DNA from 2 places in the Pseudoalteromonas sp. Ld20 genome. Region 2 is predicted to be linked to the other one. Evidence: predicted binding sites of a transcription regulator. Region 2 holds the regulator's gene; the other holds the start of a gene.
What was found. The regulator LexA, encoded in region 2, represses DNA repair genes until DNA is damaged. The targets are predictions, from matches to a motif close to TACTGTATNNNNATACAGTA.
Positions count from the first base shown of each region.

Region 1 (15,788 bases), on a different contig from region 2:
AGCCACTTAACATCTTTCGAAGAGCGCGAACTTGAGATACTCCAACTTCGCGGTATGCACAACCTAGATTGGGGCTTGCTTGAAGGTGTTGGCGTTGATTGGCAATATACTGATTCAACAGCGACAACGAGTATTCCTGGAGAGCTTACAGTAACGGTTCGTGATGAGTACTTAGATGGTAAATACCAACGCACTTTTTACAATGGTAGCTTAGGCGGTAACCCTTATCTGTATCGATTTGTTGAGTTAGAAGATGATGTCGAAAACTGGGGCGTTAACGTTAACAAAGTTTTCTACTTTGATAACGCAGAAGTTGAGATTGCAGGTGGTGGTTATTTTGTTGAAAAAACACGTGATTACCGTACAGACTTTTTCAATTATCGTTTTAGCCAAACTCAGTCACTCGATTTAGCACAAAGTGAAGACGAAGCACTTTCAATAGGCAGTTATTTTGCTAATGATTCAGTTATTGACTCAACTGGTGTCGAGTTATTGTTCCAAGAACCAACCGCCGATGATTACTTAGCAGCACAAATGATCGATGCTTATTATGGCTCTTTTGACATAACATTTGCTCAAGATTGGCGTGTAAGTGGTGGTGTACGTTACGAAGACTTCCGCCAAGTTGCGCTCGCTTTTTCTCGTTCAGCATTTGATCCTGCTTTACTTGCTGACAAGTTAAGTGCACAAGCAATAGAGCAAGCAAGTGTGATGGAAGATGAGTTTTTTACATCGTTATCTATGACATATAGCCAAGATTCGTATCAAATTCGTTTTGGTTATGGCAGCACTGTTGTTCGTCCTGATTTACGAGAGTTAAGCCCAGTTCAATTTCAAGACCCGCTTACGGGTTATCGAACACTGGGTAACCCTTACTTAGAATCTAGTTATTTAGATAACTTTGATGCGCGCATCGAATTTTATATGGATAATGGCGATAACTACTCAGTTGGCGCATTCTATAAAGATATTGATAAGCCAATTGAAGCGCTATTAACAGAAAGCGACGGCCGTTTTACTTTGCAGTTTGATAATGCAGACACCGCCTATGTTTACGGTATTGAAGCTGAATGGTTAACAGAGTTACATAGTGATTTACTCGGCGGTGCTTTCTTTACTTCAGGTAATTTAACTCTCAGTGATTCAGAAGTTGAAATTGCACAGGAGCAGCGCGGCGATCTGACAAACCTAAAACGACGTATGACTGGCCACTCAAAATATGTTGCTAATTTGCAATTGAATTACGATTCGCATGATGGCATGCATCAAGCATCTGTTATCTACAATGTATTTGGTGATCGCATTTTAGCTGCGGGAGTAAATAACTTTGATGATGCTTACGAGCAACCTTTAAACTCGTTAGACATGGTTTATAGTTATTATCCAACGTTTAATACCACACTGACATTTAAAGCGAAAAATATGTTGGGACAAAGTTTTGAAGTAGAGCAAAATGATGTACTAATTCGTTCTCAAGAAACGCCTAGAGAGTTAAGTGTGAGCTTTAGTTACGAGTTTTAACACTCTCTAATAAACGGCAGTAACAATAAGCTATTATTACCGAGCCCTGCCAAGTGTAGGGCTTTTTATTACTTGTTACTTATGAAATGAATAGTTATACGCGTTATTTTAATAGTGGAAGTTAATTCATGCTGGTGGGCTTAAGTTGATATCAATGTTCTGCTGGCTTGGGGTTACGATGGAGTAAGAACCCAGTCTTTACCGGGTTCTTTATTGCTTTTAGTTACCGCACTTAATGCTAGCGTATAACGGATAACACTGATTTTTGCTACCTGTGCTTTTTAATACCCACTGACTATCATACCAATCATAGTTTGCATAGGCCGATTCATCTTCGCCACACTTTATTGTACTGCCTGTTACCTCTTGCTTATGGCCTCGCTCTTTACAAAACTGATTGCCAGTAAGAGAGCCTACAAACATATTTCTATAACTATTATTAACTCTCACTGTTGGGTTGTTATAAATAACGGTTGATGAGCGGCGAGTTGCCCCTAGTTTTTGTTCAATGCTCGTAGTTGAGCTTGCAAAGGAAGTAAGTGATTCTTCGATGTTGTCATTTGTTTGTGCAAATGCGCTCAAAGAGAACAAGCTGGCAATTATACTACCTAGATAGAGTGTTTTCATGTGATAGGTCCTTTTTTAATAAATTGATACACAATACATCTAATTCCAAAGTGCTCAATAATCATAATTTTTATGTATTTCATTTGTATGAAGCTAGGGCGTGTTTAGATTAAGTTACACAATGGTGTAACAACGACATTGAATATGAAAAAATTTTATGTTCTATGAGTAACGCTGGTTTTGCTTTGATCACAGTGCTAGATTATCGGTTCTAAAAATTAAATCTCACGCAATGAATTTTAATTTTTAATGAATTAGGTATCTCTTATGACTCAAACACTGGAACAAACAATGAAAAAAGTAGGCTTGGTTGGTTGGCGCGGCATGGTTGGCTCTGTTTTATTAGAGCGTATGCAACAAGAAAATGATTTTGCACTGATCGACACCACTTTTTTTACCACCTCGCAAACAGGCCAATTAGGTCCTGATCTCGCTGGCAATGCAAAACCACTACTTGATGCAACGGATGTAGATGCCCTTGCCCAAATGGATATTATTATTACCTGCCAGGGGGGAGATTATACCAAAGCGGTATATCCTCAATTACGTGCTACCGGTTGGGATGGTTATTGGATTGACGCGGCGTCCGCACTTCGCATGGCCGATGACAGTATTATTGTTCTTGATCCAGTAAACAAAGATGTCATAGAGCAAGGGTTAGAACAGGGGGTTAAAACCTTTGTTGGTGGCAACTGCACCGTATCGTTGATGCTATTAGCGCTAGGCGGCTTGTTTGAACAAGACTTGATTGAATGGGTAAGCCCAATGACTTATCAAGCAGCATCCGGTGCGGGTGCTCGTAATATGAAAGAGCTAATAGCACAAATGGGCTCTATTCATGCGTCTGTTGCTGATAAGTTAGCTGATCCACAAGCCGCTATTTTAGAAATAGATAAACTAGTGACAGAGCAAATTGCTGCAAGCGATTTACCGCAAGAGCAATTTGGAGTCCCCCTTGCTGGCAGCTTAATTCCATGGATTGATGTGCCTATGCCAAGTGGTCAATCCAAAGAAGAGTGGAAAGCGCAGGTTGAAGCGAACAAAATTTTAGGTTCATCTAAGCAACCAGTTCCCGTTGATGGTTTATGTGTGAGGATCGGTGCGATGCGTTGCCATTCTCAAGCGATGACTATTAAGCTGCGTGAAGATATCAGTGTAGAGAAAATTGAACAGATTTTAGCATCACATAATGAATGGGTTAAAGTGATCCCAAATGAACGCGATATTACAGCAACTGATTTAACACCGGTTAAAGTGACAGGCACGCTTAGCATTCCAATTGGGCGTATTCGCAAACTAACGATGGGCCCTGAATATATAAGCGCGTTTACAGTGGGCGACCAGTTATTATGGGGTGCTGCAGAGCCGCTTCGCCGTATGCTACGTATTATAGTTGAAGGTAATAACGCGTAGACATTAAATATCTATTAATATTAAAAGGGCGGATATTTCCGCCCTTTTTTATTGCCAATTTAGTTTATTTAAAAACGGTAGTTAACACCTAAGTTTACGGTAGTCCCGATCCCTTTGACGTTAAACGCTCTAAACGTTAAAGCTTGTGAACGGGCAGGGAAGTAATCTTTATTAAGTAAGTTTTCAACACCTGCAAACACCGACCATTGATCAAAATCGTAACTGCCGCTTAAGTTAACAATGCCATAGCCATTTACAGGCCCCTCATCGCCGGTGTAAACGCCTTTATCATTTTTTTCAAAACGATCTCGGTCGCTAACATGAATATAATGAACTGACATTTTTGCCTGCGTAGTTGGCTGCCAATTTAATGCAAGTGTGCCTTTAGGCGCAGATACTTCACGTGCTCCTAAATAATTGCCTGTATTGCTGTGCTTGCCTTCAACGTAACCATACGTTGCAGCTAAATCCCATTGGTCATTGAACGTGTAGTTAAGTACCCCTTCATAGCCCCAAATTTTTTGTGGTGCGCGTTGTGTTATATAAATCCCAGTTTTTGGATCCTGTACGCTGCGTGACCCTAAATCTGAAAAACTTTTATAAGCGGATAACTCAAATCTAAATTGTTCGAACTCGCTGACAAAACCGACTTCATAGTTATCTATTATCGCCGCTTCAGTTTGGATAAGTGCAATGTCTTGTACTGTTGCTGAGCGTAATAAAGCACCTAAATCAGGAATGTTAGCACCTTGCGAATAGCTTACGTAAGGTGTAAACGCTTGGTTTGCATTATAACGAAAACCAACATTAAACGTTGTTGCGGTAAATTCAATGGTTCCGCCTTTTACAGCTTTGGGAACAGAGCATTGATCAGCGCTTCTACATAGCTTTAATGTATTGTAATCATTTACTTCAATATCCATATTTTCATAGCGAAGTCCAGCTTTGACAATAAAGTCATCTTGAATAACCCACTTGCTTTGTAAGAAACCAGCAACATTAACCATGTCCATTTCTGGTACCCAAAGTCGACCATCAACCATTGGTTGAGAAGTAGTATCATTGAGGATATCAACGCCGTAAATAAAGGTCGCTTCAACATTATCCCAATCAGCTAACGTATTAAATACTGAGCGTAATCCCTGTTTTTCTGACTTAATTAACGACTGTCCACCTGCTAGGTTTAAATCAGGGTTTGCTAAAACCGTTGAGTAAAAAAATACATTTTCGATGGATTGTTTATACACATCTAAATTGAATGCGGTATTACTAAAAATCTCTGCATCAGTGTATTTTATCTGTAAATTATGATTACCACGTGGCCCTTGTGGCGCTGCATTAAATGGTGTGCTTACAGCGTCTTTTATTGCGTAGGTTTTTTCACCTTTATTGATATCACCAATAACATCAACCCATGCAGAATCTTGTTGCGATTCAAAATAGTTGTAGGTCATTTGCAGTGATTTATCGGCATCAAAGTCATAACTTAGTTTAGTGAAGAAATTACGCGACTTTGCTTCAGATAATCCATATTGTGTACCGAGTGCATCACCTTCAGCGTCTCTTAATACGCCATTATTTTCAATACCTAAGCTGACAATATAGCTAAAGTCATCAATTTCACCTGATGCGGTTGTCGTTACTTTTAAACCAGCAGAGTCATCAAGTTTTACCGCACTAAATTGTGTCGATGCGGTTGTGTTTAAACTAAACTTACTGTTTGTTGCGGGCTTTTTAGTGATGTAGTTAATGATACCTCCCGCAGCACCATTACCATAAATAGAGGTCGCACCTTGAATAACTTCAATTCGTTCAATGACATGAGGATCTAATGAACGCATTCCTAAAGACCCATTTCTAAGTGGTGTTGATTGCGGGACACCGTCAATCATAACAAGTGCTGCACGGCCACGTAATGTTTGTGCAAAGTTACTTGATGTTCCACTGCTTGAGGCAATGCCGGGTACATACATTGCTAATATACTTTGCAGATCAGTGGTTACTTTAAGTTGTGCTGCAAGTTCTTTTTGGCCAATAATTGTTACCGATGATGGAATTTCATCAATACTTTCAGCGATACGGCTACCGGTAACTAAAATACGTTCTAAGTCTTGTGGTTCATCGTTGGCGGTTACTTGAGCTGAAATTATAAGTGCTAGGATGCTAAGGTTGGTTTTGATCATATTCTTAAAAATGCGCAATATAAAAATGGAACGCAATAATAAACTAATTGGAAATGATTCGCAATTGAGTTCCTGTTTAGGGTTGTGCACGCTTCTAAAATGATTTTATGGTTTTAAAGTGTAATGACACTGCATTTAAGAAGTGTCATTACACGAAGAGTTACATTTTCCTTTCACTAAGCAATGTCTTTAACTCACTTAATTGTGTTTTTAATTCGTTTATTTGCCCTTGTGTTGCTGGCATATCATTAATGTTTGTTTGCTCTTCACGCGCATTGCGGTGCTCCTCAGACATTACCTCTAAAATAGCGCCTACCATCATGTTCAAAAACACAAAAGCGGTCAAAAATATAAATGTAAGGTAATAGATCCAGCTTAGCTTATACACGGCCATGGTTTCATACATGACGTCGGTCCAATCTTCAAATGTTGCCACTCTGAACAGAGTAAGCATCGAAATAGACACATCCCCCCATAAAACAGGGTTTATTTCAGAAAATAACATACTTCCTGTTGCTGCATAGATATAAAAAATAACAAACATTAGAAGGGCGATATAGCCCATTTGTGGGATAGCTTTAAGCAGAGAATTAACTAATAAACGCAGTTCAGGAACCATTGATACCAGGCGTAGAACGCGAAAAATACGTAGCAACCGTGCTATAAATACACTTGAGCCTGCAGCAGGGTATAAACTGCCTACGACTACTATTAAATCAAAGATGTTCCACCCTTTGGAAAAAAAGTCTTTGATGCCTTTACTCGCGATATAACGAATGATCAACTCAATCAAGAAAAAGACGGTGATGCCAATATCCATCCAATGTAAAAAAAACTCAACCGTTGGATGTAGTGAGTAAGTATGTGCGCCTACTGTTAATGCAGAAATTATAATAACTACAATAACAAATGATTGAAATATTTTACTTTTATCGATACGCTGGAACAGCTCGTGTAACTGCGACAACATCATAATTAGCCCTTAACGGTTATAAATAAAAACGAGTGCAATATACAGCAAAATAGTCATGGATGAATTACTTTTCCGGTTTTAAATGTAAGGAATTTTTAATGCTTTTCAATATGCTAAAGCTCGCTATAAGTGCGATGCTAGTGGTTTTTTTAACCGCATGTAGCTCAAATTCACGTTACCATGAAATTCAATCTGCACGGTTAGGTGAATGTAATTATATGGCTGATAAAGAGTACCATGAGTGTATAAAGCGCCAAGAAGATGGCTACGATGAGTTTAAAAAGCAACGAGCAGAGCAGCAAGCGACTAAAAATGACTAAAACACAAAAGCAATTCGATAAAGTACTGCGTGTCAATTTAACGCGAGCTTGTGAAGAAATTAAAGATGAACTAAGTGAATTTAGTTGGCTAACTCATGAGATAGATTTAAGTAAACCAACTACATCACTTAAATTAAGCTGTTACTTTAAAGATCAATTAGCGCTTGAGCAAGCAACGAAAAATCAAGATACTCAATTAGTTAAAAATATAATAAGTAAAAAACTTGCAAGCATTGATTTAACTGTCAAAAAATTTATATTTAGCGCTGACAATATTTAGGATTATGATGTTTTCTAATTTAACGAATAAACAAAAGCAGCGTGGGCTGCTCATATTAGCAGGTTTATTTTTTATATTTGGGCTTTATCAGCTTCAACAACCCGTAGGTGCAAATCATGTGCTAAGCAATGGCTTTGTAGTGGCCATAGCGTTCTGGGCGTTTTCACGACGTTATAGTCAGCAGTTTTTAGAAAAAAATATGGTTACAGCGGCTATTACACGTGAAGGCAATGAGTTAATCATTAAACAAAGTATGGTAAATAAACTATCTCGGCTTGATATCCCCCGTATTAGCAAAATAACAATTGCTGACAATTACTTAAGTTGTATATTGGATGGCAATGGTCAAGGTTTTGATTTTCAATTAGTGGGTAAAGCGTGCGAGCTCAAAACACATATGTGCTCAATTTTAGCAGCTAATGAGCAGCAAACTATTCAAATCACTCTTGTTTAATTTGGTATTGCGATCACATAAGGCTATAATTCTACAAAATAGTAATAGAGATCAATAATGACTGTTCCTACTCGTTCACAAATTACCCCTGGCAGCGAAGTTAATATCGTTTTAAAAGAAGATCAGCGTAGCGGCACATTGACCCAAGGTGTTGTTGAGCGCCTACTCACTAAATCACCTAACCATCCTCATGGTATTAAAGTTCGTTTAGAGGATGGACAAGTAGGGCGAGTGAAAGAGATATTGTCATGAGTGTACTTACCCCCGCTGAATTTTGGCAGTTAGTCACAGTAGAAGATAAAACCGCTGAGCCAGAGTCAGTGAGCGAGCGTTTAAAAAACTTACTTACAGATTTAGACGACGATCAGTTAATTGAATTCGATAAGCAATTTAGTCTCTGTATGCGACAAAGTTTTACGTGGGAGTTATTTGGCGCAGCGTTTGTAATGGCAGGCTGTAACGATGAGTATGGTTTTTCAGAGTTTCGCTGTTGGTTAATATCTCGTGGCGAAGCTGCTTTTAACGCCGCCCTCGATAATGCAGATTCATTGGCCGATTGCACGCCTGTATACCATTTAAATGAGCAACCCTATCCCTATTTAGATGAGTATGATCTTATTGCAGGATTACTGTACGAAGAGCGCAATGAAGATGAATTACCTTTTGCTCCATCAGGGCAAGAACAGCCTAAAGGTAAACGCTTTAAAGACAAAGCTAAGTTTTTAAAACTCGCGTATCCGCAATTATTTGCTAAATATTGGCAATAATTTTAACTATAAAAAGTAAACAACGATTCATTATAGGTTTGTTTAATTTTAATAGACATTGCATGCTATGCTGTAAATACAAACCACTCTAAGTCAGGTATTTAATGGGCTATCGTAAAATATTACTGTGTTTCGTGTTTGTTTTTTTTAGCACTACAATCAGTGCTAAAACTGAACTACCAAGCAATAAAAGTCAGTTTATTAGTTTGTTAAACACTAAAGTAGGTACGTATAAGTTAGTTTCAGGCAGCGCGAGTGTGTGCACTGATGGGCAATTATCATGGTTTGATAAAAGCGCGCCAAGCCTAGGGTTTAAACTAGGTGAAGGGATTGTTTTTACCGCTTTGCATCATGGAACGCAAACGAATAAAACGGCAAACTTTTGTTTAGTGACGACTAAATACAAATACACAACGCAAAGAGTTACGCTATCGCTGCGCCATACTCGTTGTGAAAATCAGGCTGATAATTTAGATACGAGCCAAATGCTGCATTTCATCTCGCCTACGCGTATTCAATACAGTGTTGAAAATACCAATGTACGCTGTGAGTTTGAGCGCCAGCCATAATACCAATTTTATTAAAAACGTGATCATTCTAGCAAATTAAGTAACTCACTAACTACGTTAAAAATTACTTATATAGAACAACTACATATCATAATTTTGCCTTGTTCTAACCTTTTATAAGTTACAGCTTATTTTTGGCAAATGTAGCCAGCGAGTAGTGTATTGTGGAGATAAAAATTCACGTTTCATATGCCACGCTTGGCTTTGTTGCTGACTTGCCAAAGCAAGCGTATTGCTGCCATAACGCGCATTTACAGAATCCAAACATTTCATTAGTTTAATGTTATTTTTATTCGGCGTAAAAAGATCTGATTGCTGAAATTGCTGTGAACTAAGCTCTAATGCTCCCACGCCACACTTATAAAAGCGAACATTTTGTTGGTATAATTGTGCAAAAACCTCGCTAATTGCATTGGCAAATACACAGCTATCAGCGCTAGATGTGGGCAGCTCATACACTAATGATTTTTTATAAGCGTTTAGTTCATGTGGGGAGCTTGCCACAAATAATAATAAGCGTTTAGTTAAAGAGCGTTGCAGACGCAATTTTCGAGCAACAATAGTACAATGGTTTATCAAGGCTGTTTTTAATACCGTTGGATCTGTTAAACGTTCACCAAAGCTACGAGTCGAAAAAATCTCACGTTTATCTTGGCGTACTTCATCCCACTCTAAACAGGTTCGGCCGTTTAGTTCATCCACAGTACGAGCCAGTACTACATTAAATAAGCGTTTCATTTGCAGTGGATCTTGTTTTGCCAAATCAAGTGCACTGTTAATATGAAGTTGCTTTAACTTTTTGGCTAAACGTTTGCCCACTCCCCATATATCAGCGACATCCATCGCAGCTAAAATACGCAGTCGCGCTTGTTCGCTATCAATGACAGCAACCCCGTTAAAACCCTTAAGCTTTTTAGCTGCATGATTTGCTGCTTTGGCCAAAGTGGGCGTTGAGCCAAAGCCGACTCCCACAGGTAATTTAGTTTCACGCCATACTGTACGGCGGATCAAGTGTCCGTACTGATGCCAATCATTAATTAAAGGAGTAAAACCGGTAAAATGTAAAAATGACTCATCAATTGAATATATATATTGTTTATCACAAAAACGACTGATCACATTCATCATTCTATCGCTTAAATCTGCGTATAACTCATAGTTAGATGAACGAACGATTACTTTATGCTTAGCCAATAAATGCTTAACTTTAAAATAAGGTTGGAATTTAGGAATATTTAAACGCCGTGCTATAGGGCAAATAGCGCACACGCAGCCATCATTATTAGTAAGTACTACCACCGGTTTTGAACGAATTGCGGGATCAAATACTTTTTCTGCACTGGCATAAAATGCTACAGCATCCACTAAGGCGTACATTGGTGTAGCTTAGGACTTGGACGATGTAATCGAATAGAGCGAGTGACAACACCTTCTAATTGAAATTCATCGGCATCACTTAGTTGCACAGGTGAATATAAAGCTGAGGCTGAGAGTAAGCGGGCATTAGTTTTGTCTAATAGCTTACATACAAATAAGCCATTTAAATTAGCCACAATAACGTCCCCATTTTTGGCTTCTTCAGCGCGATCCACAAGCAATAAGTCACCATCAAAAATGCCAACGCCTTGCATTGACTCCCCAGAAGCCACACCGATAAATGTCGCATCGGGATGTTTAATTAATAATTGATCCAAAGATAAACCAAGTTCTTTATATTGGGCGGCTGGCGATTCAAACCCGCATACGCCCGCTTCGATATATATAGGAATGACATGCATAGATAAAAACACATTATACTGTATGTTTATACAGTGTAATGTAAAGTTAGCTAAAAAGCCAAGCAGGGGGTGACAGTAAATTAATTACTAAAACTTAAATACATGATTTTTATGTTTATTATTTTTTCTTTCTAAAGTCTAGCTGTGTCTTTTCATCAATATAGAGAAACCATTATTTATAGTGAAATATTCAGCCAGACATAAGTACTTACTTAAATGCTGCTGAGTTCAAACGCTAAGTGATGGCTACTTTGTTTATTGTAAGTAATTTCTTCCAGTAAAAATAAAAAATTCCCTTTAACGTTAATAGCTTCTTGATTATTTAACAAATCACGATAAAGTGCATGTTAAATAAAAATACGTATTTAGTGATTTATTATTCATAAAGGTGCTAGGTTTAATACTTGAATTCAAGAAGGGATAAACATGTTTAACACAGTTGTAGGCAGCATTAATAATCTTTTATGGGGTGAAGGGCAAGTCCTTATTTATATCCTGCTGTTTACCGGTATTTGGTTTTCAGTGCGACTAAAAGCTGTGCAAATTCTAAAATTTAAACATATGTTTAGCCTGCTTAAAGGCAGCAGTAAATGTAATAAAGACGATATAAGCTCTTTTCAAGCGCTTTGCACAGGCTTAAGTGCCCGTGTTGGCACGGGGAATTTAGCCGGTGTAGCGGTTGCTATATCACTGGGTGGCAGTGGCGCAATATTTTGGATGTGGGTCATTGCTATATTAGGCATGGCCACAGGCTTTGCTGAAAGCGTGCTTGGTCAAGTATATAAAGTACGCGATAGCCAAGGTGAATTTAGAGGCGGCCCTGCTTATTATATTAAACAAGGTTTAAATAGCCGCAGTCTCGCTATTGCATTCGCATTGTGCTTATTTTTAGGTTACGGCTTTACCTTTAGCGCTATGCAAACCAATACCATAACCGATGCACTTAATTTCGCATTTGAAATTCCAACATTCTACTCTGGTATTGTTATAACCATCCTCGCAGGCTCTATTATATTAGGTGGTTTCAAAGCCATTGCACGCTTTGCTGAACGAGTAGTGCCCGTGATGGGGATTATATTTGTGCTGGCTGCGGTCATTATTACACTACTCAACTTTAGCCAAGTACCTGCTATGTTAAAGGATATATTCCTATCTGCGTTTGGCCTGCAAGAAGCCGGTGCGGGGGCAATGGGAGCTGCAATAAAAAATGGTATACAACGGGGTTTATATTCAAACGAAGCAGGCGCGGGCAGTGTGCCGCATGCATCAGCTAGCGCCTCACCAACACCTAACCACCCTGTAACTCAAGGATATATTCAAATGCTGGGTGTATTCTTCGATACTATTGTACTGTGTAGCTGCACCGCGGTGATCATCTTACTTGCTAATGTGGATATTAGCGGCGAGATGGAAGGTATTCGTTTAACGCAAGCAGCTATGACCGCACATTTAGCACAGGGTGGCGTATATTTTGTGGCTGCAGCCATTACTTTATTTGCGTTTACTTCTGTAGTGGCCAACTACGCCTATGCAGAAAGCAACCTGCACTTATTTAAGCTTGATAACAAAATAGGGCGCGGCATTTATACACTATTATATTTATCAATGATGATGTGGGGCGCGTCTGCAACATTAAAAGAGGTGTGGGATTTAGCCGATATTGCGCTGGGTTTGATGACCGTGGTTAACGTTATTGCCATTATATTACTCACCCCGACTATTTTAAATGTAACAGATGATTATAATAAGCAAAGAGCCCAAGGTATTGAACCTAAATTTAATGCAAAAAATGTCATTATTCAAGGTAAGACCGAAAAGGGTATTTGGCATTAAATAGCTCGCTTACACTGAATATTTAATTGAATAAATATTCAGTGTGATCGCGCTAAAATAATTAAGTATTACCATGATAGAGATATATGCAGGTAAAACTGCTGCAAAAATAATTGCCGAACAAGGCTTTAAAGCACCGCTTTTTAATACCTTTTTAGGTGCATCCGGTGGGCCTAAATGGTTTACTTTATTTGGTTTAGATAAGTATATTTTTGGTGAGTTTTTTAAAAATAGAACGACGCAATTAAACTTAGTTGGCTCATCAGCCGGCGCATTTCGTGCCGCGTGTTTTGCACAAAAGGATCCTGTTGCAGCGATTGAGCGTTTAGCTAAATCGTATTCCCAAACACGTTACTCAACCGCTAAACCAACACCAGCAGAAATAACCGAAAAAGCAAAACAGTTATTAGACGATGTTTTTGCCCAAACAGGTGTTGCCGAAATCATTAATAATCCTATTTTTAAAGCACACTTTATTGTCGCTAAATCAAATGGCTTTGTAGGCAGCGATCATAAAGCATTACAGTTATTAGGCTTAACAAAAAGCTATTTGTATAATCGAGTTGATCGCCGATTTTTAAAAAATCAATACGAGCGTTTTATTTATCAAGCACCTAATAGTGATTTTTCAATTGAAGACAGTTATAAAATTAAAACTACACAATTAGATTTAACGAGCGAAAATTTAAAAGATGCTTTGTTAGCATCTGGTTCAATCCCATTAGTTATGCAAGGTATAAAAAATATTGCCGGCTCACCACCTGGTATGTACCGCGACGGCGGCATTGTTGACTATCATTTTGATTTAAAAATTAACAACCCAGGGTTAATTTTATACCCACATTTTAATTCAGATCCCAAGGCAGGGTGGTTCGATAAAAATTTAAAACGCAAAGTCGCTACAGAAAATTACGATAACGTGGTAATGATCACCCCGTCTAAAAAATTCATCGCCAGCTTACCTTACGGAAAAATCCCAGACAGAACAGACTTTACAAAACTCGATACCGACACCCGAATAAAATATTGGAATACCGTATTTAGCGAAACCGAAAAACTAGCCGACGCATTTGATAAAAATCTAACAATAGGTAAGTTTGAAGTAAAGACAATTTAAGAATGTGAGTGTTTTTATGTTTATTGATCATACTGTCTATACAGCCCATTAGTTATGGTACGTAATATTAAAGAAAAGGGCGAAAAGCCCTTTTTTATTAATGGGTTAGCCTAACTAACTATAATGACAGTTTGGCATTGGTTATCTTTTATATTATAAACATAAAATTTAAGGCTTTGTCGTGGTGTGATAAATATTAAGAGCACTTAAAGACTGATGGAACTGATACACATATAGCGTAAGAGGCGTTAAATCATCATCAAATATAAAATATTTAAACTCATCATTGCTTATTTGTTTCATCAATTCAGACATTTTTATTTTATATAAAAGCTTCACGTGTTCACTATCTAAGTGAGCTGAAACCAATAATAAATTATCAATATATTTTTCCATCTTATTTAGTTCTAAAGTCATATATTCTGTAAACGTAATATTAAGTAAGTGAGGCGGGTTTCTCATTTTCTTTCTTTTTTCTATATCTATAAGCGATAAAGCGTATGTAAAATTATCTTGAGTTAAACTCTTAACGTCGATTACTGAATTCTCATCTTTAAGATATCCTTCCTCGGAAAAAAAGTGTTCATTATGTTCATGTTGAAAGCATATTTCAAATAAAGATTTATTAAAGCGTTTATAACTTTCGAGTATTTCTTGGTTGTACACAAGCACAAGTGGCAATAAGTTTTTTTTATCCTTATATTCCTTAAGATAAATTACAATGTAATAAAAAATATAGCTTGTAACTATTGTAAAAGAAAATTTCGAAAATAAATCCTCAAATTTTTGACCCCAAGAAAATAATGATGGTATGTAATGACCAAAAAACGTTATGACTAGAACACAAATTAATGAAATTACAAAAACAATATTTAGTAGCATATTTTTTGGATATAGAATTGGTTTCATTCTAACTTCCTGTTCTTTGTGATATTTCTTCAATTATATCTAAAAGTTGGCTTTGTAGGTCAGGTAAATATACATCTTGTGTTTTATTTTTCTCTTTAAGTATTTATAGATTCAGGGTTTCTTTCTTAGCGATTTATATCGATGGACTAATTTTTCACCAGACGGTTTAACTTTACCCCAAGGAGTAGTAATTATAGAGTCATGATAGGAAACTATACAATTTCCAGATGGGGGAGTCGGAGGAGATAAATTATTGGAGTTTGGTTTAGCTGACGCATTTGATATTAGCCTAGCAATAAGAAAATTTGAATTTAAATTAATTGACACTTTAAGGATGTGAGTTATTTTTTCTTACGGCTTACGGCTTACGGCTTACGGCTTACGGCTTACGGCTTACGGCTTACGGCTTACGGCTTACGGCTTACGGCTTACGGCTTACGGCTTACGGCTTATATCCTATAATCTATCTTATGTTAAATAGAGTTAAATGAATTAAAGCGGGCGTAATTACACAAACTAGCCCACTTTTAGAGGGGTTTGAATACTTAATTTAGCTCAGAATCTACCCAAAATTTAGTCCCTTTTAATACAGCTTGTAATGCAAGGCCGCTTTCGGTCAATGAATAAACAGTTACTTGATCGACAATTGCTTCGGCAACAATAGCACCGCCTTTATCTTGGTATTTAGCGGCTGCATCGGCATTACCACCGAAGGCCCAACCATGTTCAACAAAACGATTTAATGCAGCTTGATTATGAAAAACCATCACAACATTAAAATCTTTTACACCTAAACCTAGGCCTAAACCAGCTTCACCCATATTCATATAAGTAGATTTACCCGTTAGGTTATTTTTAACAACCCCATAACCACCACCAAAACTGGCTAATACAACGTTAACATTGGCATTATCGAAAACAGCATAACCAGCCGCATTTTTAATTTGCTCTTTAACATCTGGCTTTTCTTTGTATAATTTGGTTAGCGTATCAGCTCTCATATTCTGCACAAGATCACGTTTTTCAGCAGGAGAAGCACTGCCC
Region 1 is NZ_JBISHB010000026.1:408,672-424,459, reverse strand. It holds gene ACJJVX_RS03940 (TonB-dependent receptor domain-containing protein) at 1-1,521, shown strand, start outside; gene ACJJVX_RS03935 (hypothetical protein) at 1,741-2,148, opposite strand; gene asd (aspartate-semialdehyde dehydrogenase) at 2,416-3,561, shown strand; gene ACJJVX_RS03925 (TonB-dependent receptor) at 3,630-5,744, opposite strand; gene ACJJVX_RS03920 (ion transporter) at 5,905-6,714, opposite strand; gene ACJJVX_RS03915 (hypothetical protein) at 6,816-7,037, shown strand; gene ACJJVX_RS03910 (hypothetical protein) at 7,030-7,317, shown strand; gene ACJJVX_RS03905 (hypothetical protein) at 7,325-7,771, shown strand; gene ACJJVX_RS03900 (YwbE family protein) at 7,829-8,023, shown strand; gene ACJJVX_RS03895 (DUF4240 domain-containing protein) at 8,020-8,538, shown strand; gene ACJJVX_RS03890 (hypothetical protein) at 8,643-9,107, shown strand; gene ACJJVX_RS03885 (Y-family DNA polymerase) at 9,222-10,484, opposite strand; gene ACJJVX_RS03880 (LexA family protein) at 10,472-10,885, opposite strand; gene ACJJVX_RS03875 (sodium:alanine symporter family protein) at 11,312-12,718, shown strand; gene ACJJVX_RS03870 (patatin-like phospholipase family protein) at 12,792-13,835, shown strand; gene ACJJVX_RS03865 (hypothetical protein) at 14,004-14,744, opposite strand; gene ACJJVX_RS03860 (YSC84-related protein) at 15,290-15,788, opposite strand, start outside.
Region 1: the regulator LexA is predicted to act here: its motif matches at 10,902-10,921, upstream of ACJJVX_RS03880 (LexA family protein).

Region 2 (15,788 bases):
ATACTTTTCCTTGCGCATCTATGACAGGGTTGTACGTCGCTTGTATCCAAATTTCTTTACCATGATTACCTGTGCGCTTGAATTCACCGCGGATAAACTCACCACTTTTAAGTCGCTGCCAAAACTCTTGATATTGCGCGCTGTCGACCTCTGTAGGATCAACAAACATGGCATGATGTTGACACTGAATTTCCTCAAGCTGGTAACCCATTACATTTAGAAAATTGTCATTGGCAGTAATAATTTGCCCCTCGGGCTCAAATTCAATGACCGCTAAAGACTTATTTAATGCAGCAACGACTAGGTCATTACTTGATTCTGACTGTTTTGAATTACTAAACCACCACATGCCAATCACCTTTTTATTTATCTGTTATGGTTTTTAATGCGTACATTTAATCTTCATTGTTTTTTTCAAATCAAGTAACGCAACCATTTTTTCACCTACATTTACCAGCCCTGCAACAAACTCTGAGTTATCAGAATCCGTAAAATTAGGCACTGTTTTCGCGTCTTCTTCTGCGATGCTATAAACATCAGATACAGCGTCCACGACTACGCCCATAATCTTGCTGCCTTGTTCAAAATTCACTTTTACGACTATCACAACAGTTAAAGGACCATACTCAATACTCGGTAATCCAAACCGCAACCTCAAATCTAAAATAGGGACTATGGTCCCACGTAGATTAATAACCCCTTTGACGTAATCTGGTGCATTAGGTAGCACTGTAATTTCTTCCCAACTACGAATTTCTTGCACAGTTAAAATATCTACACCGTACTCCTCATCCGCCATAATAAAAGTGAGAAATTGCTTCACCCCTTTTGCTTGTTCTAGCATTATCTTGTTATCTAATTCGCTTTGCCCAGAGATCATGACGCCTCCAAATTAGCTTGCGATTCAATAATCAACTCCTGGCTTCCTGGTTTTCGTAAGCCAGATAATTTGATTAAACCACTAATATCTATAATTAGAGAAACACGGCCATCACCTAAAATTGTCGCCCCAGATACACCGTCTACCTTTTGATAATTAGCTTCTAAGCTCTTAATCACAACTTGTTGCTGAGAAAGTAAATCATCTACTAGTAAACCTATTTTTTGATTATCGCTTTCAACAACGACTAACAAGGTTTTATCTAAGGTCTCAATAGCACCTTGATGATTAAAAATATTGTACAAACGTAAAATAGGGATGTATTCATCACGCAGCCTTAAAACATCAAGATCTTTACCCACTCGACTTACTTTGGTGATATCGATTTGCAATGACTCAACAATTGAAATTAAAGGAATAATGTATGTGTGTTTTGCAACTTTAACTAACTGACCATCTAAAATAGCCAGCGTCAGTGGTAAACGAATCGTAAAAGTCGAGCCAATACCCGTCGCGGACGACACTTCTACAGAACCATTAAGCGATTGAATATTACGCCTAACTACGTCCATTCCAACGCCGCGTCCTGAAATATCACTTACCGCATCTGCGGTTGAGAATCCCGGCATAAAAATTAATTCGTTGATTTCGTCATCGCTAAGCTCGTCGCCTAATGCTATCAGTCCATTTGCAATAGCTTTTTCTTTGATTTTAGTGGTATTAAGGCCTTGCCCATCATCCATAATTTCAATAACGATATTACCGCCTTGATGAAATGCATTGAGCGTGACAATACCTACGGGGTCTTTGCCTACTGCAAGACGCTGATCGACAGTTTCAAGGCCATGATCAAGCGAATTACGAACTAGATGCACCATTGGGTCGGAGATTTTTTCCATTACCGTTTTATCAAGCTCTGTCTGCTCTCCGAGTAATTTCAACTCAACTTGTTTATTTAACTTTTGTGAAATATCTCTTACTAAACGAGGGAAACGACTGAACACAAAACTTATGGGGAGCATCCGTATTCGCATTACATTTTCTTGTAAATCACGAGTGTTATGCGCTAACTGCGCTAATCCTTCTTGCAAAGAAGCAATCGTCGCTTCAGTAATTTCCTGCTCCCCAAGTTGCGTTAACATCGCTTGGGTTATTACTAACTCACCAACCATGTTGATCAGTGAATCCACTTTATCAATACCAACGCGTATAGAAGTTGATTCAGTTGCTGGAGGTGGTGCCTTGCTTACCACCGTTTTTTTAACCTCTTGCGTATTTATAGGTGCTGATGAAGCAGGTTCTATTTTACTATCTGGGTTATTTTCTTCGGCTCCTTGCGCCGTATCATCTTCTGAGAAAAGCCCGCCACACAGCGTAATTGTTAAATCACAATCATCTTCCACCCATTCAAATATCTCTCTAATAACACGCTCTTCTTTTTCGGTATTTAAAAAGAAGCGCCAGGAAAGAAAGCAATCATCGGCCGTTAAATCTGTAATATCAGGGATTTCATTATGAGATACATGGGTTTCGAGCTCACCTAACTCAGCTAGCTCGCTGATCATGTATAAAGGCTCATTACCTGTTTTAAATAAATGATGGTAGGGCTTAAAATCTATTTGGTATGTGTTTACTTCTGCCTGCTGTTCATCTGCACATTCTGAGTTAGGATTATCGTGTTCGGATTGCCCTAGCCCTAAAATAGCCTCAAATTTAAGCCTTAAGGCATTAGCTTCTTCAAGATCTGGTTCTTGCTCTGATTGCAAAGCACTGAGCAAAGCGCGTAAACAATCCACCGATTTTAGTAACAGGTCAACGTGCTCTGTTGTTAACTCTCTTTTGCCTTCTCGTATTTGATCTAATAAAGTTTCGAGTACATGAGTGAAGTCAGATACCGAGTTAAAACCAAATGTGCCACTGCCGCCTTTAATTGAATGCGCAGCACGAAAAATTGTATTGATCGTTTCTAAGTCTTCCTCTCCGGGAACCAAGTTTAGCAACTCAGCCTCCATTGCATCCAAGCCTTCGAAACTTTCCTCAAAAAAGACTTCAAAAAATTGACTTAAATCTATACTCATGCCCGCTCCCTAAATTAGCGAATCACTTTCTTGATGACAGCCAATAATTGCTCAGGGTTAAAAGGCTTTACAATCCAACCTGTGGCTCCTGCCGCCTTCCCTTCAACTTTTTTATCCATACCGGATTCAGTTGTTAACATTAATAACGGCGTGAATTTATAGTTTGGCAGAGTCCGTAACTCACGGATCAAAGTAATACCATCCATTATTGGCATATTGACATCTGATATAACAGCATCAAAACCTTGCTGCTTAGCGATGCTTAATGCTTCACTACCATCTTTTGCTTCAGTAACATCAAACCCTGCCTTTTTTAAGGTGAATCCCACCATTTGGCGCATTGATGCGGAATCATCCACCGCTAAAATTCTTTTCATATTGACCTCTTAATCTGTACTTTCGAGTATTAGATATTCACTCAGACCCAAACTATTAATGGTACTTTTTAATGGATCGCTCTGCCCTACCCAAATAATTTTATGATGTACAGAAAGTAAATGTTTTTGCAAAGCACATAACAACTGAATAGTTGCAGTATCCGCACTAGAGACATCACTAATATCCAAACATACATCATCATTGCTATTTAATTCGCGTAATATATCTTGATGTAAAACCTCAACTTGGGTGATAGTCAATTCTGCAGGAAGCTTTAACATAATTTTATTACTTTCCTTGTTTTACCAATTCATAACAAAAGCTTAGACCGAGTTAGTAAAAAAGCCACAAAAGCACTGAAAAAAGAATAAATATATTTCATGATGAAAAATTCAGATAAAAAAAGGAGCACATCGTGCTCCTTCATGAATACATGTAGTTTTTAATTAGCAATTAATTATTGATATTGATCTGCAATTACTGAAAACTCAATTATTAGTTTTTTTGCATTAATCAAAGGCGTGCTGCCTGCTTTAAATTCAGGTTTAAAAATAGCCCTAACAGCTCCAGTTGAATCAACCATTGCAACTGATGCACTGTGATCGACAGCATACTCTTGCTCATCACTATCGCTGATTGCGTATATTAGCCCCAGTTCTCGCACTAATGGGAATAAGTCTTTATGTGGGCCTGAAACAGCTAAGAAATCTGGATTAAAATAGTCAATATACGCTTTGCGCTTGTCGGGTGTATCTCGTTGTGGATCAACGGATAAAAACCAAACTTGCAGCGGATACTTGTCTTTTAATGCCTTATGAACATTATTAAGTTTAGCTAAGGTAAGCGGACAAATATCTGGACAGCTCGTATAGCCTAAAAAAACCAAGTTCCACTGATTTAAAAACGCTTGCTTAGTCACCGGTTCACTATTTTGATCTTGCAAGATAAAATCATTAAGCGGCTTACTTTGCTCGTAAACAAGTGCGTCAACCGTAGCTACTTTATTTTCACTACAAGCAACCAAAAAAAACAAACTTAAAACTAATAATACATTCGCATTAAACTTCATATAACAAGCCATTTGTCTACAAATAAGACCACAAAGAGTACCATTAAATGAACGATTGAAAAACGGAATAAATCCATCGCAGTGTCGTCACTTCCTGCCATTTTAAGTTTTACTGCTTTATAAATAAAAATCCCATTAAGTACCGTTGAGGCTATTAAATAAATAGCACCTGACATGCCAATTAAGTAAGGCAGTACACATACCAGTGCTAATAAAATTGAATAAGCGACTACACATGTTTTACAAAAATCAATACCGTGGGTAACAGGTAACATGGGTATTTTTGCTCGTTCATAATCACTTTTTCGGGCAATTGCCAAAGCCCAAAAATGTGGAGGCGTCCAGGTGAAAATAATCATTACCAACAACCAAGGAGCAGCTGCCATTTGCCCAGTTTCAGAGACCCAGCCTAGTAATGGTGGCATTGCACCAGCGAGCCCACCAATAACTATATTTTGTGGGGTTGCTCGTTTTAAAAATGAAGTATAAATAAATGCATAACCAACCAATGCAAATAAGGTCAATATTGCAGTTAACGGGTTAGCCCATAGCATCAACATAATAAAACCACTAACGCCAATCACTGTTGCAAAACTCAATGCATGAAACTTAGATAACCGCCCCTTAGCAACTGGACGATGACGTGTGCGCGCCATTTTACTATCTATTTCGCTATCAACCACGTGATTAATAACAGCTGCCGCTGCTGATAATAACCCGATCCCTAACAAGCTGATTAGCTGTACACCCATCCCTCGACCAACATCTGGTGCAAGCGCTAACCCCACCCATGCTGTTAGTACCAACATGGCGACTACTTTGAATTTACAAATTGCGAGATAATCATTAATTAACGCGCTAATTTGACTAGGTGCTAACTTTGTTATTGCTATTAGTTGTGTCATAACTGCCCCTAAGTACGTACTTTTAAGTAAAAACATAAACGAACTACCGTTAATAAGAGTATGGCAGCCATTAGGTTATGTGCCAGTGCGATACCTAAAGGAAAATGCCAATGCACAACCGCTAATCCTAAACAAATCTGACATAGCAGTGCAATTAAGACCGCCACAGTGCAATGTTTTATCTTTTTAGATAGTGCATGGCTATAAATGCGCCACATGATCAGTGCTAACACTACACACGTAACCAAAGCCCATATTCTATGCAGTAAATGAATCGACATTCTTGCTTGCTGTGAAAGCACGCCATATTCATAAGTACTTTGCTCTAACGGTAATTGAAATACACTACTAAGCGAAAATGGTTGGCCATAACTACACAGCGGTAAACCGTTACAATGTGGGGCAGCATAATTAGCAGCTAACCAGCCGCCTAGCGCAATTTGAATTACCAGTACCACTAACGCAACCAAGCTCAGCTTAAAATGACGCCTTGCAGGGGCATCGCCTCCACTAATAGGCTGTGCAGTAAGTCGTAAATACAACAGTGTAACTAAAGACAAAATACTAAAGCCGCCCAAAAGGTGGCCCATTACAATGACAGGCTGCAAGTTCATGGTAACAGTCCACATGCCTAGCGCGGCCTGAAAAACCACTAACGCAAGTAGTAACAATGGTAACTTAACAGGCGTGGTCGGATGTTGACGCTTTGAAAAAGCCAATATAAATAGCGCTAAAATTAATAAGCCAAGGGTACCTGCAAAATAGCGGTGGATCATTTCCTTCCACGCTTTCGCGGTTTCAAACATCATATCAGGGTAACTTTGCTCTACATGAGCGAGGTCAGCTGCATGCTTGGGCACGGTTAAAAATCCATAACACCCTGGCCAATCAGGGCAACCTAAACCCGCATCACTTAAACGAGTATAAGCGCCAAGCCCAATAACTAAAATCGACAACATAAACGTAGCTAATACCAAGTTTTTATAATTTTTATACATAGTTAGCACTCCTTAAATTAGCTTGAACGCGAGTAGTTAAGTAATTTTTTTAAATCTTTTAACAATCCTTTTTGAGTTAAACGGTTTTGCTGAGGTTCTACATGATACGGGTACTGCAAAACGACCAACCCCATATGATCAATTAAATATAAACTTGCTGGCTGGAGCACATCGACTGCAGGGAGTTCACGCCAGCGCAATGTTTGCTGTTGCGCCTGCCCAAGTATTGCCATATCGACTTTGCCTTGGTTTTTACCAAGGGCAACATAAAGATTGTTTAGTGCGTGTAATTGCTCAGCGCACGCTTGCTCACATTGTGCAGGGTGATTAAGCGCTATAGTCCACTGTTTATGCTCAGATTGTTGCCAATCTTGCAGTTTAATTTCTTGAGTTAAAAACTCGCCTTTATTACTCGATGCGCTTGGGATCCAGTCAAGTTTTAAGGCTAAATACGCCATTATTAAAGGCACTAAACAACAACCAATAAATATCATTAATGGATTATTTTTCATTATAATTCCTTCTTTTTACTAGCGAATATTGCAATAACTAGGCAAGCAACAGCGATTAAAAACCACTGCACAGCATATGCTTGATGTTTTTCGGGGCTCATCACCACAGCTTTATAATGAGGCACAGCGATGTTATCGCCATCACCTTGACGATACCCCATAAATTCAACTATGTTACGACCCGTCTGCTGTGTAAATAATGCTAAGTCAATAATTTGTATGCGCTTAGGCCAGTTTGAATCTATGTGTTGCGCTGCTTTTTGCAACGTAAAGCCACTGAGCGTGCCTTGCTTTAATTGCACTGTCATGGTGAAAGGGGTTGCTGGTAAATGAACCAGAGGTAACTGTTCGCGGCTAATGGGGGCCTTAACCCATCCTAAATTTACTAATAAGTTATCATCACTGTTGGTCAATTTTAATAAAGTAACAACATCGTAGCCAACTTGCCCTTGATAGACTTGATTGTCTAACAGCCAGTATTGCTCTGTATCAAGCATGCCCGTCACAGTTACATGCAACCCGGTTTTATTCCACTTAGTTGGAAGCTGATGCATTTGCTTCCAACTCAAAACTCCCTGCTCTTGTAGCTCGGCTATTTGTGTTAGCTGTAGTGCTTTGTTTTCAGCTCTTTGTAACTGCCAATACCCCAAACGTAAGCACACTAAAATCACAATCACCACCACGCAAAGTATGATAATTGAGCTAAGCTTTTGTTTACGCCATAAAATTAACTGCATAAAGGTGACCCAGTGATTATTAAAATTATTATCGTACTGTTGCTACTATTTATACTTTTTAACTTGTTCCGAGCTTTATTTATTATGGTCTCAGGTAAAGCGGATGGACGGCCTATGTCTCACTATTTAGGCCGTCGTGTATTATTTTCTGTTGTTGTATTAGTGATTGTAATTGCAGCGTTAAAGATCGGTTTTATCCACAGTAACGCATCGCCTATTCACAAAATTACAGCACGTATACAAATACAAATAAACACAGCCATACCACATCAACAAAATGCCAATACCAAGCAGCCGCTTGAAAAGCAAAATGTTTATCCGGGCTAAAATGGCCTTTAATAATTCGAATTAGAATGACCAATAATAAAACCGTACCTAAGGTCACATGCAGGCCATGAAAACCGGTCAGTAAAAAGAATGTATTGCCGTATACACCAGCATCTAAGGTCAACCCAAGATCTTGGTAGGCATGAATATACTCTTCAACTTGTAGGCCTAAAAAGCAAATTCCTAGCGCAACCGTTAATGCCAAAAATACCTTTAATGGTCCGCGCTTATTATTCTCCATTGCGACATGTGCAAAATGCAAAGTGACCGATGAGGTGAGTAATATTAATGTGTTGATCAGTGGCAACCCCTGCCAACCCATGGCTTGTGTTGTACCTCCTGCTGGTGTTGTGACTAATGGCCACATAGCCTCGAAGGTTGGCCATAGCACCTCATTGGTCATTGCATTATTACCCGCTCCACCCAACCAAGGCACAGAGAGGATACGGGCATAAAACAATGCACCAAAAAACGCCATAAAAAACATCACCTCAGAGAAAATAAACCAACTCATACCTTGACGAAAAGAGCGATCCATTTGCGCTGAATATAAACCCTTATCAGACTCTTCAATGACATTTTTAAACCAACTAAATAACATAAACAACAACACGCCAATGCCTACATAGAGAATATAATGACCATTGCCACCTTCATTCTTAGCCTGCATCACAGTAAGCGCGGCACCCACTGCAATAAAAAACATTGCAAATGCACCGACTATTGGCCACGGACTTTGCGCGGGCACATAGTATTTTTCGTGATTTTTATCCATTTTACTTGCTCCTAAATAGCGATTAGTTTGGTGGCCTAATTACTGGCGACTAACTGCTTGCTAATATCAAAAACGGTATAAGATAAAGTTATTTCTTCCACATCATCAGGGAGTTCCGTATCAACATAAAAAAGTAATTTAAACTCAACCTCCTCCCCTGCTTTTAAGGGCTGTTGATCAAAACAAAAACAGGCCATTTTATGTAGATACTTAGCTGCTTTACCTGGCGATACCGACGGCACAGCTTGCATTACTTTATCTTCATTACTGATATTTTTTGCTTTGAATAACACCTCACGCATAGCACCAGGTTTAACAACCACACTATATTCATGTGATTTCACCTTAAACGGCGCGCCACTTTGTGCATGCGTAGTAAAGCTCACATCTATTTCACGCTTTTCATTTATATGCGTGCTTTGCTTTGCTTGCTCTAGCGAGGGCTTACCATTAAGCCCTGTAACATCACAAAAAACGTCGTACAACGGCACCATTGCAAACGCAAAAGCAAACATGCCTAGGCATATTAAAACTAAGCGTTTAAGTAATGGTGCATGACTCATTACTTAATCTCCGGTGGGGTTTCAAATGTGTGATAAGGCGCTGGAGAAGCAACCTCCCACTCAAGACCTTCAGCACCATCCCATACTTTTGCCGGAACTTTGTCGCCACCGCGTGCGCATTTATACACCACAACAACAAACAGCAATTGTGAAAGGCCAAAAGCAAAGCCGCCAATACTAATAATCGCGTTAAAATCGGCAAATTGCAGCGCATAATCAGGGATCCGACGTGGCATACCTGCAAGACCAACAAAGTGCATTGGAAAGAACAGCACATTCACACTCACTAACGACAACCAAAAGTGCCATTTAGCCAAAGTGATATTAAACATATTACCCGTCCATTTTGGCAGCCAATAATAAGCCCCCGCCATGATTGAGAAGACCGCACCTGTCACTAATACATAGTGAAAATGTGCCACCACAAAGTAAGTGTCGTGATATTGAAAATCTGCAGGGGTGATTGCCAACATTAACCCAGAGAAACCACCAATCGTAAACAACACAATAAAGGCGATGCTAAATAACATGGGTACTTCAAAGCTAATCGAACCCCGCCACATAGTGGCTACCCAGTTAAATACCTTAACGCCCGTTGGCACCGAAATCAGCATGGTCGCATACATAAAAAATAGCTCCCCAGCGACCGGCATACCCGTCGTAAACATATGGTGCGCCCAAACAATAAAGCTCAACAACGCAATTGAGGACGTCGCGTAAACCATAGAGGCATAGCCAAATAGCCGCTTACGCGAAAAGGTAGGTACTATTGTTGAGATAATACCGAAGGCCGGTAATATCATGATGTACACCTCAGGGTGCCCGAAGAACCAGAATATGTGTTGGAACATCACCGGATCACCGCCCCCAGCCGCGTCAAAAAAGCTGGTCGCAAAGTATTTATCCGTCAGGACCATAGTCACGGCACCTGCCAATACAGGCATTACAGCAATAAGTAAAAATGCCGTTATTAGCCAAGTCCATACAAATAACGGTAGCTTCATCCAAGTCATACCTGGAGCTCGCATATTAACAATGGTCACAATGACATTGATTGCTCCCATGATTGAGCTAATTCCCATGATATGCACAGCAAATACAAAAAACGCGGTGTTATCGTTACTGTATGTAGTAGAAAGTGGTGCATAAAATGTCCAACCAAATGCAGGGCCACCACCAGGCATAAATAATGAGGCTAATAGAATTAAAAACGCGAATGGTAAAATCCAAAAACTCCAATTATTCATTCGAGGTAACGCCATATCTGGCGCACCGATCATCAAGGGCACCATCCAGTTTGCCAGCCCTGTGAAAGCAGGCATAACAGCACCAAATACCATGATCAAGCCATGTACTGTAGTCATTTGATTAAAGAAGTGAGGATCAACTAATTGTAGACCCGGCTGAAACAACTCAGCGCGTATAACCATCGCCATCGCGCCACCAATTAAAAACATGGTCAACGAGAAAATTAAATATAAGCTGCCAATGTCTTTATGATTAGTTGTGTACAACCAACGCTTAAACCCTTTTGCAGGGTGATGATGTCCGCCGTCATGATGCCCAGCTTCATTATGTTGTTGCTCTGTTACGCTACTCATTATTTAGCCTCCGAAGTTGCATCAATCGCGGCTTGTATTTGACTCGGTTGAATCACATCCCCAGTATCATTACCCCATGCATTACGTTTATAGGTAACGACAGCTGCCAATTGCTTAATTGATAACTGCTTAACAAATGCTTGCATCGCAGTACCTGGGCGACCATTAATCACCACATCAATATGATCATTAATATCCCCCAACACTACAGGATTACCTTTGAGCGCAGGAAATACACCTGGTAAACCCATTCCTGTTGGTTGATGGCATGCGGCGCAACTAGCCATATACACTTGCTCTCCCAACACCATTAACTCCTCTTTAGGGAGGGTTTGGTCAAGCAGGGCTGCATCTGCTGCTGCTGCCGTTTTTTTGGCTTGCTTCGCTTGTTGCAACCAATCGGTAAACGCTTGCTCAGACTTAGCCTCAACAACAACAGGCATAAAACCATGATCTTTACCACATAGTTCAGCACACTGACCTCGATAAATTCCCTCTTCATTAATTTTGGTCCACGTTTCATTGATAAAGCCAGGGTTTGCATCTTTTTTAACAGCAAAATCAGGTACCCACCAAGAGTGGATAACATCGTCTGAAGTCATCAAAAAACGTACTTTTTTATTAATTGGTAATACCAATGGTTTATCAACTTCAAGTAGATAGGTGTTTGTTTTATCTGCTTGGTTGGAAATTTGATCTTGAGGGGTTGATAGAATAGAGTAAAAAGCAACGTCTTCACCCATGTATTCATAATGCCACTTCCACTGCGACCCCGTAATTTTAATGGTCAAATCAGCTTTGCTGGCATCTTCCATCGAAATTAGAGTTTTAGTAGCGGGTACCGCCATAGCGATTAAGATTACAAATGGTATTGCCGTCCAGAGGATTTCTACTTTTGTACTTTCATGGAATTGGGCAGGTTTTGCCCCTTTTGATTTTCGGTGATGGATTAGTGCCCAAAACATAACCGCGAACACAATTACACCAATCACACAACATATAATAAATATTGTCATGTGCAGTTGATAAACATCATTACTTATATCTGTTACGCCCTTTCGCATATTAAATTGGCTATTTGCCAATACTTGCTGCGGTAGAACAAACAATATAAGCCACAAGGTAGAGCTCAGTTTACCCATGTGACGACTCCTTTGAATGCTATTGCAAAAATGCAAAGCGAAAAGGCGGCACTGCTATTAAATCGCGCCAATTCGTTTATTGTTATTTTAACTGAAAGTTAACAATTCATTTATGCCACAGGCATAAACACACTCATTAAAGAGCAATTGTTAATACAGTGTATTAACCAATTAGTTAAAAAATGAACAATTAGCAAGTTTTAATGGCAATTAAATTTTATTTTACTGCAAAAATAACAACTAAAAATCAGCGCGTTATTTTCCAAAGGAAGGCAATATTAAATAGCTAAAAGCAGTGGATAAGTAGGGGTAATAAGGCTTTGAATGGTACTTACAAGTGTGGGTTCTAATATATTAGGGGTTAAAAAATGTAAAGCATCAAACTTCAGCTATTTGATGCCACTCTATGAAAAAGTTATTACATCCAATCGGCGTTACGAATAACACCAACAGCCAAACCTTCTATATTGAAAGATTCATGCTCTAGATCAACTTCAATTGCGCAGAAGTCATCATTTTCAGCATGTAAGAAAACTTTTTTCCCAGCTTTTTCAATACGCTTAACGGTTACATCATCATCAACACGTGCCACCACTACTTGGCCATTTTCAGCCACTTGAGTACGATGTACAGCTAATAAATCACCATCCATAATGCCAATATCTTTCATGCTCATGCCTTGTACACGCAGTAAAAAGTCAGCAGCTGGCTTAAATAACAGCGGATCAACTTGGCAATGGCTTTCAACATGTTGCTCAGCCAATATTGGTTCACCCGCGGCCACCCTACCAATAAGCGGTAAACCTAGTTGCTCTGGCTCATCTTCTTCAACCAGTTGAATACCTCGGCTTGCACCAGGTTTCATTTTAATCACACCTTTTTTAGCAAGTGCTTTTAAATGCTCTTCTGCCGCATTTGCACTTTTAAAACCTAGCGTCTGCGCAATTTCTGCACGCGTTGGTGGCATGCCTGTATCTTTGATAAAAGCTTTAATAAGTTCGAGAATTTGAGCTTGGCGATTCGTTAATGGGCGCATACAACTGGGTTTCCATACAGTACATTTAACTGTGAGTATATACAGTTATATGAAAATCGCAAATTTAAATTGGCTTAAATAAAACCATAAATATTGATTGAATTTATTAGTATGAAGTTACCGATATGAATGTTAAAAAGTATAAAGTAAATTTAAACCCATTGGAGAATATGAACATATGAGTATTTGGTATCAACCTATCACCCTTGAACAATGCAAAAATCTTGATAACGGTATAAGTGGACAAGGCACATTAATGAAAACCATGGGCATTGAGATTAGTGAAATTGGTGACGATTACCTCGTTGCAACTATGCCAGCTATCCCTGAGCATCATAACCCAATGGGAATAGTGCACGGTGGTGCTAATGTTGTTTTAGCTGAAACCGTCGCCAGTTATGCCGCTAATTTTGTGGTCGATTTCACAAACTTTTACTGCGTTGGACAAGAGATCAATGCGAACCATTTAAAAGCATCACGTAATGGCACGTTAACAGCAATAGCTAAGCCACTGCATTTGGGTAAGCGAACATCTGTATGGGAAGTAAAAATAACCAACAGCCGAGGTGAATTATGCTGCGTATCGAGGATGACCGCAGCAGTTGTTGAGCGTAAAATTAGCTCTGAACAGGATAAATAGTAATTTCAACACCGGCACCTATTGCAGATATGCGTAACAAGGTATCAACCTGTAATGCTTGATTAAAGCACTTTGGCGAGGTACCTGATTCAAAGCCAAGATCAAAAGTACGCTTTGAGCACGATAACCATTGTTTTAATGCTGCACGCGAACACGACTCTATTAACTCGCATAAGTGATTAATCGCCTTATCAGGAGAGGTTACTTCTCCTTTAGATTCAATGCGTGCAAGCTGTCGGTACTCATCTTTATCATAATGTAAAACCACAGCACTCTTTTTTAAGTCTGCAACTAACAGGCTAATATCTTGTTTGGATTCAAGCTCAAGATCTACATTTAAAAATTGAATTTCCGACATTATTTCTCTTTTATCTCACATTAAAAACAATGCAAACTTTAACCTATTTTTGCTTTTATACCAAATAATCTATCCCCAAGTCACCTCAAGATACATAATTCAACGTTTTATCTAAGCTAAAATCTACATGCGACAATTTGCCACATTGGCAAACCGAGTATAGCTTATAAAATACCGCGCTGAAAAATAATAACAAACAGGTAGTAATATGAATAAACGCATTTTTAAACACGCTCGTAAATTTCACAAATGGCTCGGGTATTTACTAGCAATTCAAATTTTTGCCTGGTTGTTAGGTGGTTTAGTAATGAGCGCAATCCCTCTTGAAAAAGTGCACGGTAAGCATCTTGCAGCACGCTCAATTAATAACCCATTTAATCAAGCCGATTACCCTACCTCACTTGATAATATTGTCTTGCAAGTTCCACAGCCAACTCAAATAACTTATAGTCATTTTTTAACCACCCCAATAATTACAGTGAATAACAGCGAAGGTGAGCATAGCTTTAATGGCCTTACTGGGCGCCCGCTTTTAGCACCGAGTAAAACCCAAATTATTGCAAATGCCTACGCTCATTTATTAATAGAAGCAAAAGTTAATAATGCTGTAATACTAACAACAGGCCCTCGTGAGGTGGGTTATAAACAAAATATTTGGCAAGTAACTTTTGATGACTCCTTTAGCACAACGTTATATCTATCAGCAGATAATGGAAACGTTATTACTGTACGCAGTACTATTTGGCGTATTTTTGACTTTTTTTGGATGCTACATATTATGGATTACGACGAACGAGAAGACTTTAATAATCCATTACTGATCAGTTTTTCTGCCTGTAGCGTGTTATTTTGTATCACTGGATTTATTTTACTACTACAAAACTTCAGGTTGCCTCGACGTAAACGAACTCGCACATAAAATTCTCTTAATGGTGATGGCGATAACCACACGCCATCGCCGACTAAATTGCATATAAAAATATGCAATGTAAACTTTCTGATCTATAAAAATATACATTAGTTTAATTATTAAGTACTTAAGCTCGTCCGTTCAGCTGATTTACGCTATTGAATAATAACTCTAAAATACGCCCTCCTGTAGTTCACTTAAGTGATTGGATATGCCGTATTTTATTATTGCCTTATTGGCATCGTTGTTTAGTTTTAACCTTAATGCCGAGCAATTTACTCGCTTTTCTACAGCGAAAAGACATTTAATCAAAACATTACCTACCGACGCTAAAAGCATTTATTGTGGCTGCGACATAAAACGCCAAGGTAAAAAGCTCGTTCCCGATCCAACTCAGTGCGGTTATGTACCGCGTAATGCAATAACCCGCTCAGGAAAACCAAATGCACGCGCTGTACGCATTGAGTGGGAGCACATTGTACCTGCATGGGAATTTGGTCACCAACTACAATGCTGGCAAGATGGCGGGCGAAAAAATTGCGTTAAAACCAGTGCTCAATTTCGTAAGATGGAAGCCGATATACATAACCTCGCGCCAGCCATTGGTGAAATAAATGCAGATCGCTCTAATTATCGATTTGGAATGATAGCGGGGGATGCTAGCCAATATGGCCGTTGCCAAGTAAAGGTCGACTTTAAACAACGCGTAGTTGAACCCCCTCTTTACTCGAGAAAACGTATCGCAGATGCTTATTTTTATATGCAAAAAACGTATGGATTAAAAATTTCGAGCAAACAACAAAAGCTATTTAGCGCATGGCAACATCAAGAATTAGCCCAAAAAATCAGCAACACCAAGTTATAGGTAAACGGTTGATT
Region 2 is NZ_JBISHB010000028.1:39,142-54,929, reverse strand. It holds gene ACJJVX_RS05175 (methyl-accepting chemotaxis protein) at 1-349, opposite strand, end outside; gene ACJJVX_RS05170 (chemotaxis protein CheW) at 383-880, opposite strand; gene ACJJVX_RS05165 (chemotaxis protein CheA) at 877-2,958, opposite strand; gene ACJJVX_RS05160 (response regulator) at 2,973-3,335, opposite strand; gene ACJJVX_RS05155 (lipid asymmetry maintenance protein MlaB) at 3,345-3,617, opposite strand; gene ACJJVX_RS05150 (SCO family protein) at 3,794-4,405, opposite strand; gene cyoE (heme o synthase) at 4,402-5,310, opposite strand; gene ACJJVX_RS05140 (heme A synthase) at 5,319-6,308, opposite strand; gene ACJJVX_RS05135 (hypothetical protein) at 6,326-6,820, opposite strand; gene ACJJVX_RS05130 (SURF1 family protein) at 6,820-7,557, opposite strand; gene ACJJVX_RS05125 (DUF2909 family protein) at 7,570-7,884, shown strand; gene ACJJVX_RS05120 (cytochrome c oxidase subunit 3) at 7,784-8,659, opposite strand; gene ACJJVX_RS05115 (cytochrome c oxidase assembly protein) at 8,695-9,222, opposite strand; gene ctaD (cytochrome c oxidase subunit I) at 9,222-10,823, opposite strand; gene coxB (cytochrome c oxidase subunit II) at 10,823-11,965, opposite strand; gene lexA (transcriptional repressor LexA) at 12,384-13,001, opposite strand; gene ACJJVX_RS05095 (PaaI family thioesterase) at 13,180-13,641, shown strand; gene ACJJVX_RS05090 (hypothetical protein) at 13,619-13,999, opposite strand; gene ACJJVX_RS05085 (hypothetical protein) at 14,208-14,918, shown strand; gene ACJJVX_RS05080 (endonuclease) at 15,121-15,774, shown strand.